DNA from 4 places in the Streptosporangium sp. NBC_01639 genome. Region 4 is predicted to be linked to each of the others. Evidence: riboswitches for the same ligand, from Rfam matches in the RefSeq annotation. Region 4 holds a riboswitch; each other region holds the start of a gene.
What was found. A riboswitch is a leader RNA that binds a small molecule or an ion and turns the genes downstream of it on or off. The one in region 4 is predicted to bind cyclic di-AMP.
Positions count from the first base shown of each region.

Region 1: another riboswitch for cyclic di-AMP. It lies ahead of OHA77_RS31615 (coiled-coil domain-containing protein); the one in region 4 lies ahead of OHA77_RS04260 (CHAP domain-containing protein).
Region 2: another riboswitch for cyclic di-AMP. It lies ahead of OHA77_RS28070 (C40 family peptidase); the one in region 4 lies ahead of OHA77_RS04260 (CHAP domain-containing protein).
Region 3: another riboswitch for cyclic di-AMP. It lies ahead of OHA77_RS07940 (C40 family peptidase); the one in region 4 lies ahead of OHA77_RS04260 (CHAP domain-containing protein).

Region 1 covers NZ_CP109272.1:6,936,386-6,938,577, reverse strand. The annotation lists gene OHA77_RS31625 (DeoR/GlpR family DNA-binding transcription regulator) at 1-4, shown strand, start outside; gene galT (galactose-1-phosphate uridylyltransferase) at 1-1,080, shown strand; cyclic di-AMP (ydaO/yuaA leader) riboswitch at 1,152-1,287, shown strand; gene OHA77_RS31615 (coiled-coil domain-containing protein) at 1,329-2,192, shown strand, end outside.
Region 2 covers NZ_CP109272.1:6,139,660-6,141,851, reverse strand. The annotation lists gene OHA77_RS28075 (3-isopropylmalate dehydrogenase) at 1-996, opposite strand, end outside; cyclic di-AMP (ydaO/yuaA leader) riboswitch at 1,139-1,369, shown strand; gene OHA77_RS28070 (C40 family peptidase) at 1,372-2,055, shown strand; gene OHA77_RS28065 (hypothetical protein) at 2,127-2,192, opposite strand, start outside.
Region 3 covers NZ_CP109272.1:1,788,240-1,790,431, reverse strand. The annotation lists cyclic di-AMP (ydaO/yuaA leader) riboswitch at 368-525, shown strand; gene OHA77_RS07940 (C40 family peptidase) at 785-1,168, shown strand; gene OHA77_RS07935 (NAD(P)H-binding protein) at 1,427-2,192, opposite strand, start outside.
Region 4 covers NZ_CP109272.1:957,497-959,688, reverse strand. The annotation lists gene OHA77_RS04270 (IS110 family transposase) at 1-33, shown strand, start outside; partial or broken gene OHA77_RS04265 (IS30 family transposase) at 34-204, shown strand; gene OHA77_RS04260 (CHAP domain-containing protein) at 316-1,011, opposite strand; cyclic di-AMP (ydaO/yuaA leader) riboswitch at 1,030-1,167, opposite strand; gene OHA77_RS04255 (TetR/AcrR family transcriptional regulator) at 1,533-2,111, opposite strand; gene OHA77_RS04250 (oxidoreductase) at 2,127-2,192, opposite strand, start outside.

The DNA.
Region 1 (2,192 bases), 3.1 Mb from region 4:
ATGAAGCGCACGATCACCCACCTGGCGGACGGCCGGGAACTGTTCTACTTCGACCGGAACGACGACGCCGACCGCGGCGCGCTCGACGAGCGCGATCTTCCGCCCCGCCCACCGGCCTCCGAACTGCGCTACGACCCGCTCACCGAGGAGTGGATCGCGGTGGCCGGACATCGCCAGGGCCGCACCTTCCTCCCACCGGCAAGCGAATGCCCGCTCTGCCCGTCCACTCCCGGCCACCCGACCGAGATCCCTTCGGGGGCCTACGACGTGGCCGTCTTCGAGAACCGCTTCCCCTCTTTCTCCTTCCAGACGGGTGAACACATCGAGGTCGGAGGGCTGAGCGAGGTCCGCCCGGGGATCGGCCGATGCGAGGTGGTCTGCTTCACCTCCGATCACGACTCGTCCTTCTCCCGCCTGTCCGCCGACCAGGTCGAGCTGGTCATGGAGGCCTGGATCGACCGTACGGCGGAGCTGTCCGCGCTTCCCGGCGTGGAGCAGGTGTTCTGCTTCGAGAACCGGGGCGCGGAGATCGGCATCACCCTGGCCCACCCGCATGGCCAGATCTACGCCTACCCCTACGTGACCCCGCGCACCAGGCTGTCCCTCGGCGCGGCCGGGCGACATCGGGAGCGGACGGGCGGCAACCTGTTCGCCGACGTGCTCGCCGCCGAACGCGAGGCGGAGGTCCGGGTGGTGGCGTCGAACGAGCACTGGACGGCCTTCGTCCCCGCCGCGGCGCGCTGGCCCGTGGAGGTCCACCTCTACCCGCATCGGCAGGTCCCGGATCTGTGCGCGCTGGAGGCCGCCGAGCGGGCGGCGTTCGGCCCGCTCTACACGGACGTGCTCCGCCGTCTGGACGGATTGTTCGGTGTGGCCATGCCGTACGTCGCGGCCTGGCACCAGGCGCCGGCGCGTGTCGGCCGCGACCTTTCCTACGCGCATCTGGAACTGTTCAGCATCCGCCGGGCGCCGGACAAGCTGAAGTATCTCGCCGGATCGGAGGCCGCCATGGGCGCCTTCGTGAACGACGTCCTGCCGGAGGAGACGGCACGCCTGCTGCGATCGATTGTCACAGGATGATCACTGATTGATCTCGGATTAAGGTCGCATTACCTCGTATTTACCACTACCATCCTCACCCATCGGACCTTGTGTCCGATATGCCTAATTCCGGGCGCGTCGCCCGGGAGCCGGGGAACCACCGCATCTGGGGTGAACCACTTCGGTGGAAGGGCTTCCTCCAGCCCGAACCCGTCAGCTAACCCGGCAGGCGTAAGGAGAGGAGAGTCGTGGCGGCTCTGTCCCCCACGTTCCGTCGCCATGCGGCCTTGACCGTTTCCGTGATTTCGGCCCTCACGTTCACCCTGGGCACCGTGTCCACCGGCAACGCGGCCCCCAAACCGGACGAGTCCCAGCTCCGTGCCGAACTGACAACGTTGAACAAGAAGGTCGACAAGCTCATCGAGGCCTACGCGGCCAAGCGCGAATCCCTCAAGAAGGCCCAGGACGCCGAGGGAACGGCCAAGACGGACCTGCGCAAGGCCGAGGAGGCCTACGCCGAAGCCGAGCAGCGGGTCGACTCCATCGCACAGCTCAGCTATCAGAGCAACACAGGCGACCTGCCCTCGCTGCTGTTCTCCACCGACCTGAGCGGTGCTGTGATCATGGAGCAGTTCGCCGCCCAGGAGAGCGCCTCCCTGCAGGGCTTCGCCCGGAGCCGGGACCTCAGGAAACAGGCGGCGGACAGGGCGTCCCTGCTCACCAAGCAGATCACCGAGGAGGCCGGAGCGGTGGAGGTTCAGCGCAAGGAGGCCGAGAAGGTGATCGGCGACATCGAGAAGAAGCTCGACGCGCTCGTCCCCACCGGCTCCGGCCGCCGTGCCGACGGCACCTGGTCTCCCCAGTTGCCCACGGGTGCCGACAACATCACCGACCGCACCCGGATCATGCGCGGAGCCGTTCAGAACCGCTTTCCCCTCCCCTACGAGATCGGCTGCTACCGGGCCGAGAACGACGGCGGCGAACATCCGCTCGGCCGGGCCTGCGACTTCATGATGAGCACCGGCGGGTCGATGCCCTCCGCGGCCCACGTCGCCCTCGGCGACGAGATCGCCGCCTGGGCCATCAAGAACAGGGCCACCCTCGGGGTCAAATACGTGATCTGGCGCCAGCGCATCAACTCCGGCTCCGGT
Region 2 (2,192 bases), 3.9 Mb from region 4:
CCCGGCCCGGCCGGCCAGCCGCTCGACCAGATCATCGGCCACCGCCTGCTCGACCCTGGCGGCCTCGCCGGACAGGCCGAGGTGGTCCAGGAGCATGGCGACGGACAGGACGGTCGCGGTCGGATCGGCCTTGCCCTGGCCCGCGATGTCGGGGGCACTGCCGTGCACCGGCTCGAACATGCTCGGCGCGGTGCGGTCGGGGTTGACGTTGCCGCTGGCCGCCAGGCCGATGCCGCCGGCGATGGCGGCGCCGATGTCGGTGAGGATGTCGCCGAACAGGTTGTCGGTGACGATCACGTCGAACCGCTCCGGCTGGCTGACGAAGAACATCGAGGCCGCGTCGACGTGGCAGTAGTCGGTCTCGACGTCGGGATATTCCAGGCTGACCCGGTCGAACGTGCGGGCCCAGAGGTCACCGGCGTAGGTGAGCACGTTGGTCTTGTGGACCAGCGTCAGCTTCCTGCGCGTCCGGCCGAGCGCCTTGTCGAAGGCGTAACGGACGACCCGTTCGACGCCGAAGGCCGTGTTCACCGAATCCTGGGTGGCGACCTCGTGCGCCGTGCCCCGGCGCAGCACGCCGCCGGCCCCGGCGTACGGCCCCTCGGTGCCCTCACGGACGACGATCATGTCGACGTCCTCGGGGCGGGCCTTGCCCAGCGGGGACTCGACCCCGGGGAAGAGCTTGACCGGGCGGAGATTGACGTAGTGGTCGAGCTCGAAGCGGATCTTGAGTAGCAGATCGCGCTCCAGGATGCCCGGGGGCACGCTGGGGTCGCCGATCGCGCCGAGCAGGATCGCGTCGTATCCCCGCAACTCGTCCAGGACCGTCTCGGAAAGGATCTCACCGGTCTTGTGGTAGCGCTTGGCGCCAAGATCGTAGGTGGTGGTCTCCACCTTCGCGCCGACCGCTTCGAGGACCTTCAGGCCCTCGGTGACGACCTCTGCTCCGATCCCGTCTCCGGGGATGACTGCCAGGCGAATGTTACGCGCGTCCATACCGGAACCCTACCGCCCCGTCTCGGTAGACGAACACCCATCTCACCCATCGGACAGTCTGCGCCCGCAAAACCCCCTGATCGTTTTGTCCGCTTTTGCGCGGTCTTGACCCTTTCGTGAAGTTTCGTTATGGTCCTCTGCATTCGAACCGATGCCTAATCCGTGCAGGTCGTCCCCCCTTTCGGTCTGCACGGAGCCGGGGAACCACTTCCGGGGTCCACGGCCGCCCGGGACATCGCTCCGCATGCCGGAGCCGTGTCTCAGGCCGCCTGCACGGGATCCCTTGGGGCGAATCAGCGCTTTTCTCGCGCCGTAGGGCGGCCTCCACGCCCGAGCCCGACAGCTAACCCGGCCGGCCTTATGGAAGGAACCATCTTGTCCGGCAAGATCTACCCCCGTGTCCTGCCCCTTTTCGTGGCCGGCGCCGCCGTGTTCGCGACCCCCTCCCTCGCCCTGGCGGACGCCCCCCTCCCCTCCCCCGAACCCGCCGCCGAGGCTCCGACGATCCCCGGCGCCAAGCCCGCGGCCGAGATCCCGATGCTCACCCCTCCCAAGCCCGCGACCGGGACGCAGACGCTCACCGGCGCCAAGCTGAAAGAGGCCCTCACCGCCAAGGCCCCGGTCCCCGCCTGGAAGAAGGCCGTGAAGTGGGCCCTGTCCAAACGTGGCACGCCGTACGTCTGGGGCGCCACCGGCCACGGCGGCTTCGACTGCTCCGGCCTGATGCTCCGTGCCTACGGCGCCGCCGGGATCAAGCTGCCCCGCGTCACCTACGACCAGTACGCGGCGTTCTCCAAGAAGGTCTCCTGGAAGAACCTCAAGCCCGGCGACCTGGTCTTCTTCCACGGTCTCGGCCATGTCGGCATGATCAGCAAGCCCGGCTACATGGTCCACGCCCCGCAGACCGGCGACGTGGTCAAGGAGGAGAAGCTCACCGCCTGGCGCCGTGACAGCTTCGCCGGCGCCGTCCGCCCCGACCGTGAGGGCGTCAAGCTCTCCATCGAGCAGGCCAAGCTCGCCGCCGCACCCGCCCCCACGACGCTCGCGGCCCAGTCCTGAGCAGTGGGGCGCCGCGTGAACGGGAGGCGAGGCACCCGGCGCATCGGGTGCCTCGCCTCCGTGTACTGCGGCTATTCCTTCTTCCACTCGCCGCATTTGACGTCGCCTGTGCGGTACTTGACGCACGCCCGGACACC
Region 3 (2,192 bases), 830 kb from region 4:
CGCCCCTTGGCGGGGCGATGCCGGTCGTTCTACGAGCCGGGAAACAAAGATCAAAAACCGGAAAACAAAGATCACACCCAATGTGATGAAAGTTACAGAAGTAATGTGCTTTTAGATCTTGATGCAGTGAATGTGACGAGAGTCATAGCCCAATGGGGGAGCCGCATATCACGCGGTGATCAAGAGGCCGGGAAGGGGCTTACCGATCTCCATATTCATGGCATTGCTTTGCCGAAATTTTTGGTTCGCGGTAACTTCTGGCGGCGCGGTGACATGCCATGTCACCGCATTGTGTGACTGCTCTCCGGAGTAGGCATCGCGCTAGAAATCCAATTGGCCGCTGCTCCCCTAAGGGGTTGATCCCCATGGCGGCGGCCTGCCGAATCCGTGCAGCCAGGAGGCACGGAACCGGGGACCCAAAGGCCTTCGCGTAAGGCCAGGGGTGAATCGGCATATGTCATGCCGTAGGGCGACTTCCCTGCCCGAATCCGTCAGCTAACCCGGTAGGCATCAGTGGAAGTCCCAAGGAGAAATCCTGTCTACCACCCTGCGTAACCCCCGTCTGTCGCGCCTTGCCCGCCTTTCCCTGGGCGGTGCCGTACTCACACTGGCCGCTTCGTCGGGAGCGGTCGTACTGGGATCCACAACGGCACAGGCGACGGCCGACACCGGGCCCACTCTCCAGGTCAGAAGCACCGGCTCTCAGGCTGAGAGCACGGTCAAGGCCTCCGCCGGCACCGCGGCGCGCAGCAGCGCCAAGAAGGCGAAGGCCAAGAAGACCACGTTGAGCAGGGCCGCACTGCAGAAGGTGAAGGCCGGTAAGGCGGTCTCGGCGGCCAGGAAGCAGATCGGCGATCCGTACCGGTGGGGAGCCTCCGGTCCCGGCGCGTTCGACTGCTCCGGGCTCGTCCAGTACGCGTGGCGCAAGGCTGGGGTGACCCTCCCCAGGATCACGACCAGCCAGTACCGCGCCGTCCGGAAGAAGGTCTCGTGGCGCAGCCTGCGCCCCGGCGACCTGATGTTCTTCTACGGCAAGGGCCACGTGGGCATGTACGTCGGCAAGGGCAAGATGGTGCACTCGCCGAGCAGCGGCAAGACGGTCCGGACCGTGAGCCTGAAGGGGTACTACAGGTCCTCCTTCGCCGGCGCGGTCCGTCCCGGCGGCTAGACCGAGGAAATCGGCCCAGTCCGCCCTCCGTGGAGACACCGTTGGCGAAGTAGATCAACGGAAACGGCCTCGTGATCACTGGCGTGATCGCGAGGCCGTTCCGTGTGTGGAGCCGTATGCCGATCCGGCTGCACCGCTGAGCTTGTTCTTCTGTCCTCCGGATTTTTGTAGCGCTGTGAGGGTGCGGCCGCGTGCGACGGTCTTGCCGACGTCGCAGCGAGGCGTGGGTCGACGGTCGCCGAGATGCGGACGTGCGGTTCAGCCGGTCCGGAAGGCGTCGGCGTTGCGTGCGCACCAGGCGGCGAAGGTGCGGGGCTTGCGCTGGAGCAGGCGCTCCACGGTGTCGGTGCGGAATCCGGCGGTGTCGGCGCGCATGAGGTGGAACCCCTCGGTGATGGCCTCGGCCAGCGCCGGAGGTGCCCCTTGGGGGAATCGGGAGGCGACGGCCTCCTCTGCGGTGGTCACTGCCCGGACCGCGATGTCCCGGCCGACCGCCGCGGCGAGGATCTCGACCTGTTCGGTGACGGTGAACAGCTCCTCGCCGGTGAGGACATACTCCTGGCCTTGGTGGCCGTCGCCGGTCAGCGCCAGGGCGGCGACGGCGGCGATGTCGGCGGGGTCGATCGGCGCGTACCGGCCGGGGCCGGCCGGATCGAGGACATAGTCCGCCTCGCGGATGGTGGGCAGCCAGTCGAAGGCGTTGGTCATGAAGCCGCCGGGCCGCAGGAAGGTGGCCGGGATGTCGGAGGCCCGGATGGCCTGCTCGCGTTCGTGGTGCCAGCGACCCATGGCGGGCATGGGGTCGCCGAGCACGTTGAACGAGGACAGGTGCACGATGTGGCGCACCCCTGCGGTCTGGGCGGCGGCCACGGCGTGCCTGGTGTGGTCGAGGCCGATGCCGGGGGTGAGCAGGAACAGCCGGTCGACTCCGGCGAAGGCGGGCGGCAGCGTCGCCGGGTCGCTCAGGTCCGCCACGACGCGTTCGGCCCGCTCGGGCAGCGTGGCGGCGCGGGCCGGGTCGCGG
Region 4 (2,192 bases):
CACCAGATCACCCGCCACCAGCTCGCCGCTTGACATAGAAGCATCAACGGCCTGCTCCGGCAGTACTTCCCCAAAAGCACCGATCTGAGCGTCTACGGGCCCGAGGACATCGAACACGTCGCCCAAGAACTCAACGGCCGCCCACGCAAAACGCTCGACTGGGACACCCCAGCCGAGCGCTTGCGTGATCTACTTACTGCCTAACACCAGCGGTGTTGCGACGACCCCTTGAAACCGCCATGAGCCGGGCCCCTTTCGGTGCCGGTGGGTCCGCCGGACCGGAGTCGGGCGACCGTGGTGTGCGGCGCCGGAGGATCAGCCGCTGTAGACCGGGTAGCCGTAGCCGACGACCTGGGAGGTGGGCCGGACGCGCGCCTCGACCTTGCCGTTGCCGGTGTTGCCTTCGATCGTGCTGATCGTGCCGTCGCCGTTGTCCTTCTTCACGAAGCCGACGTGATCGATCCCGTCGATGCTCTTGCCGCCCTGCCAGTCGTAGAACACGACGGCGCCGGGCTTGGCGACGGTGCCCCAGTGTCCGTTGTTCTTGAACCACTGGGCGTAGGTGACGGTGTAGGCGTCCCAGCCGACGGTGGGCCGGATGCCGGCCTGGTCGCCGACCCAGGAGACGAACATCGCGCACCAGGAGGCGTTGGCGTAGGCCTGCGGGTTGCCGCCGTCACGGGCGACGGTCTCCTGGGCTCGCGGGGAGGACACGTACCAGGACTGGAACTTCGTTCCGCCGCCCTGGGCGTTCTCCGAGACGCCGATCTGGCTCGCGGCGATGTCCAGGACCTTCGCGGCGGTGACCTTGGGCAGGCGCTCGGCCTGAAGCTCGAGGGGAGACTTGACGGTCTTGACGACCTCTGCCGGGGGAGCGCTCAACGGGCTCTGCCCGGGGGCCTCTGCCAGGGCCGCGGGAGCCGCGAGGGTGCCGGCGCCGACGAGGATGGATGCCCCGAGAAGGACGTGGGCCAGGTTGCGGGACTTGGGAGTGAGGCGGTTTGTGGCCATGAGGGGAGAACTCCTTGCTTCGCTTCTCATGCCGCCTACCGGGTTAGCTGACGGGTTCGGGCTGGGAAGTGCCCTACGGCGCGCGAAAGCGCCGATTCACCCCAAAAAAGTGGTTCCCCGGTTCCGCGAGACCCGCGGATTCGGCGGCCGTGTCCATCGAGCGGAGTCATCCGCTCAGAGGGAGCACGGACGGGCAATGGTGACGCATAGACCTTGATGGACTTGGACGTTCACCAGGGATGACTAGAAGCTACGCGAAAAGGACAAACGATTACAAGTAGGGCACATTGCCCTGGCTTGGGAATAAGCCCGAATCGAGGGGGTGGGCTTGGCATGCCCCAAAGATCGACAACTCCGCGCCGGCGGCTCGGCCGGAGCCGGGAACGCCTGCGGGTAAGGCGTTTTCGGCCGACGGGGGCGCCGCAGGGCCGGGGGGCCGCACCCGCTTCGCCCCACGGTTTCGCCATCATCGTAGATCTTTTGGATGATGGCCGCTTTACCTGCGAAAACGCTCGGTTCGATCATCGTCTGGGCTCGGTCCAGGCATGGATCAGCGGCAGCAGCACCCGGTCGACCGTGTCCGCGACGAAGGACTCGTCCAGCGGCTTGCCGACGATGAGCAGCCGGTGCCAGACCAGGGCCTCGGTGACCGTTCTGATTTCGCCGGGATCGGCCCTCCCCGGCAGTTCGCCCCGGTCGCGGGCGCGGTCGAGGAGCGGGGTGGTGCCGGTGATGTCGGGGCGCGGCACGTGCTCACGCAGGGCGGCCGCCAGTTCGGGAGTGGTGAGCAGGGCCGGGAGCAGCCCGAAGACCAGGCCGTGCTGCTGCTCCAGGGTCCGGCAGAATCCGCCCACCACCGCCACGAGGTCACCGCGCATCGACCCGGTGTCGGGCGGCGGTGCGACGCCGATCTCCAGGTGGTTGCGGACCAGATCCACCACCAGGGCCTCCTTGCCCGGCCAGCGACGGTAGATCGTGGCCTTGCTCGCACTGGCGCGCCTGGCGATCTGATCGACGGACATGCGCTCGAAACCGACCTCGGAGAGCAGTTCCATGGTCGCGTCGAGAATCGCGCGCTCTCGTCTGGGGTCGAGACGCAAGGTGGCTCCGATGGGCTACGAGTGTTGGGTGAGCGCCTCGAATCGTACGCCTGTGAGCTCCTCCGACGTCTCCCACAGCCG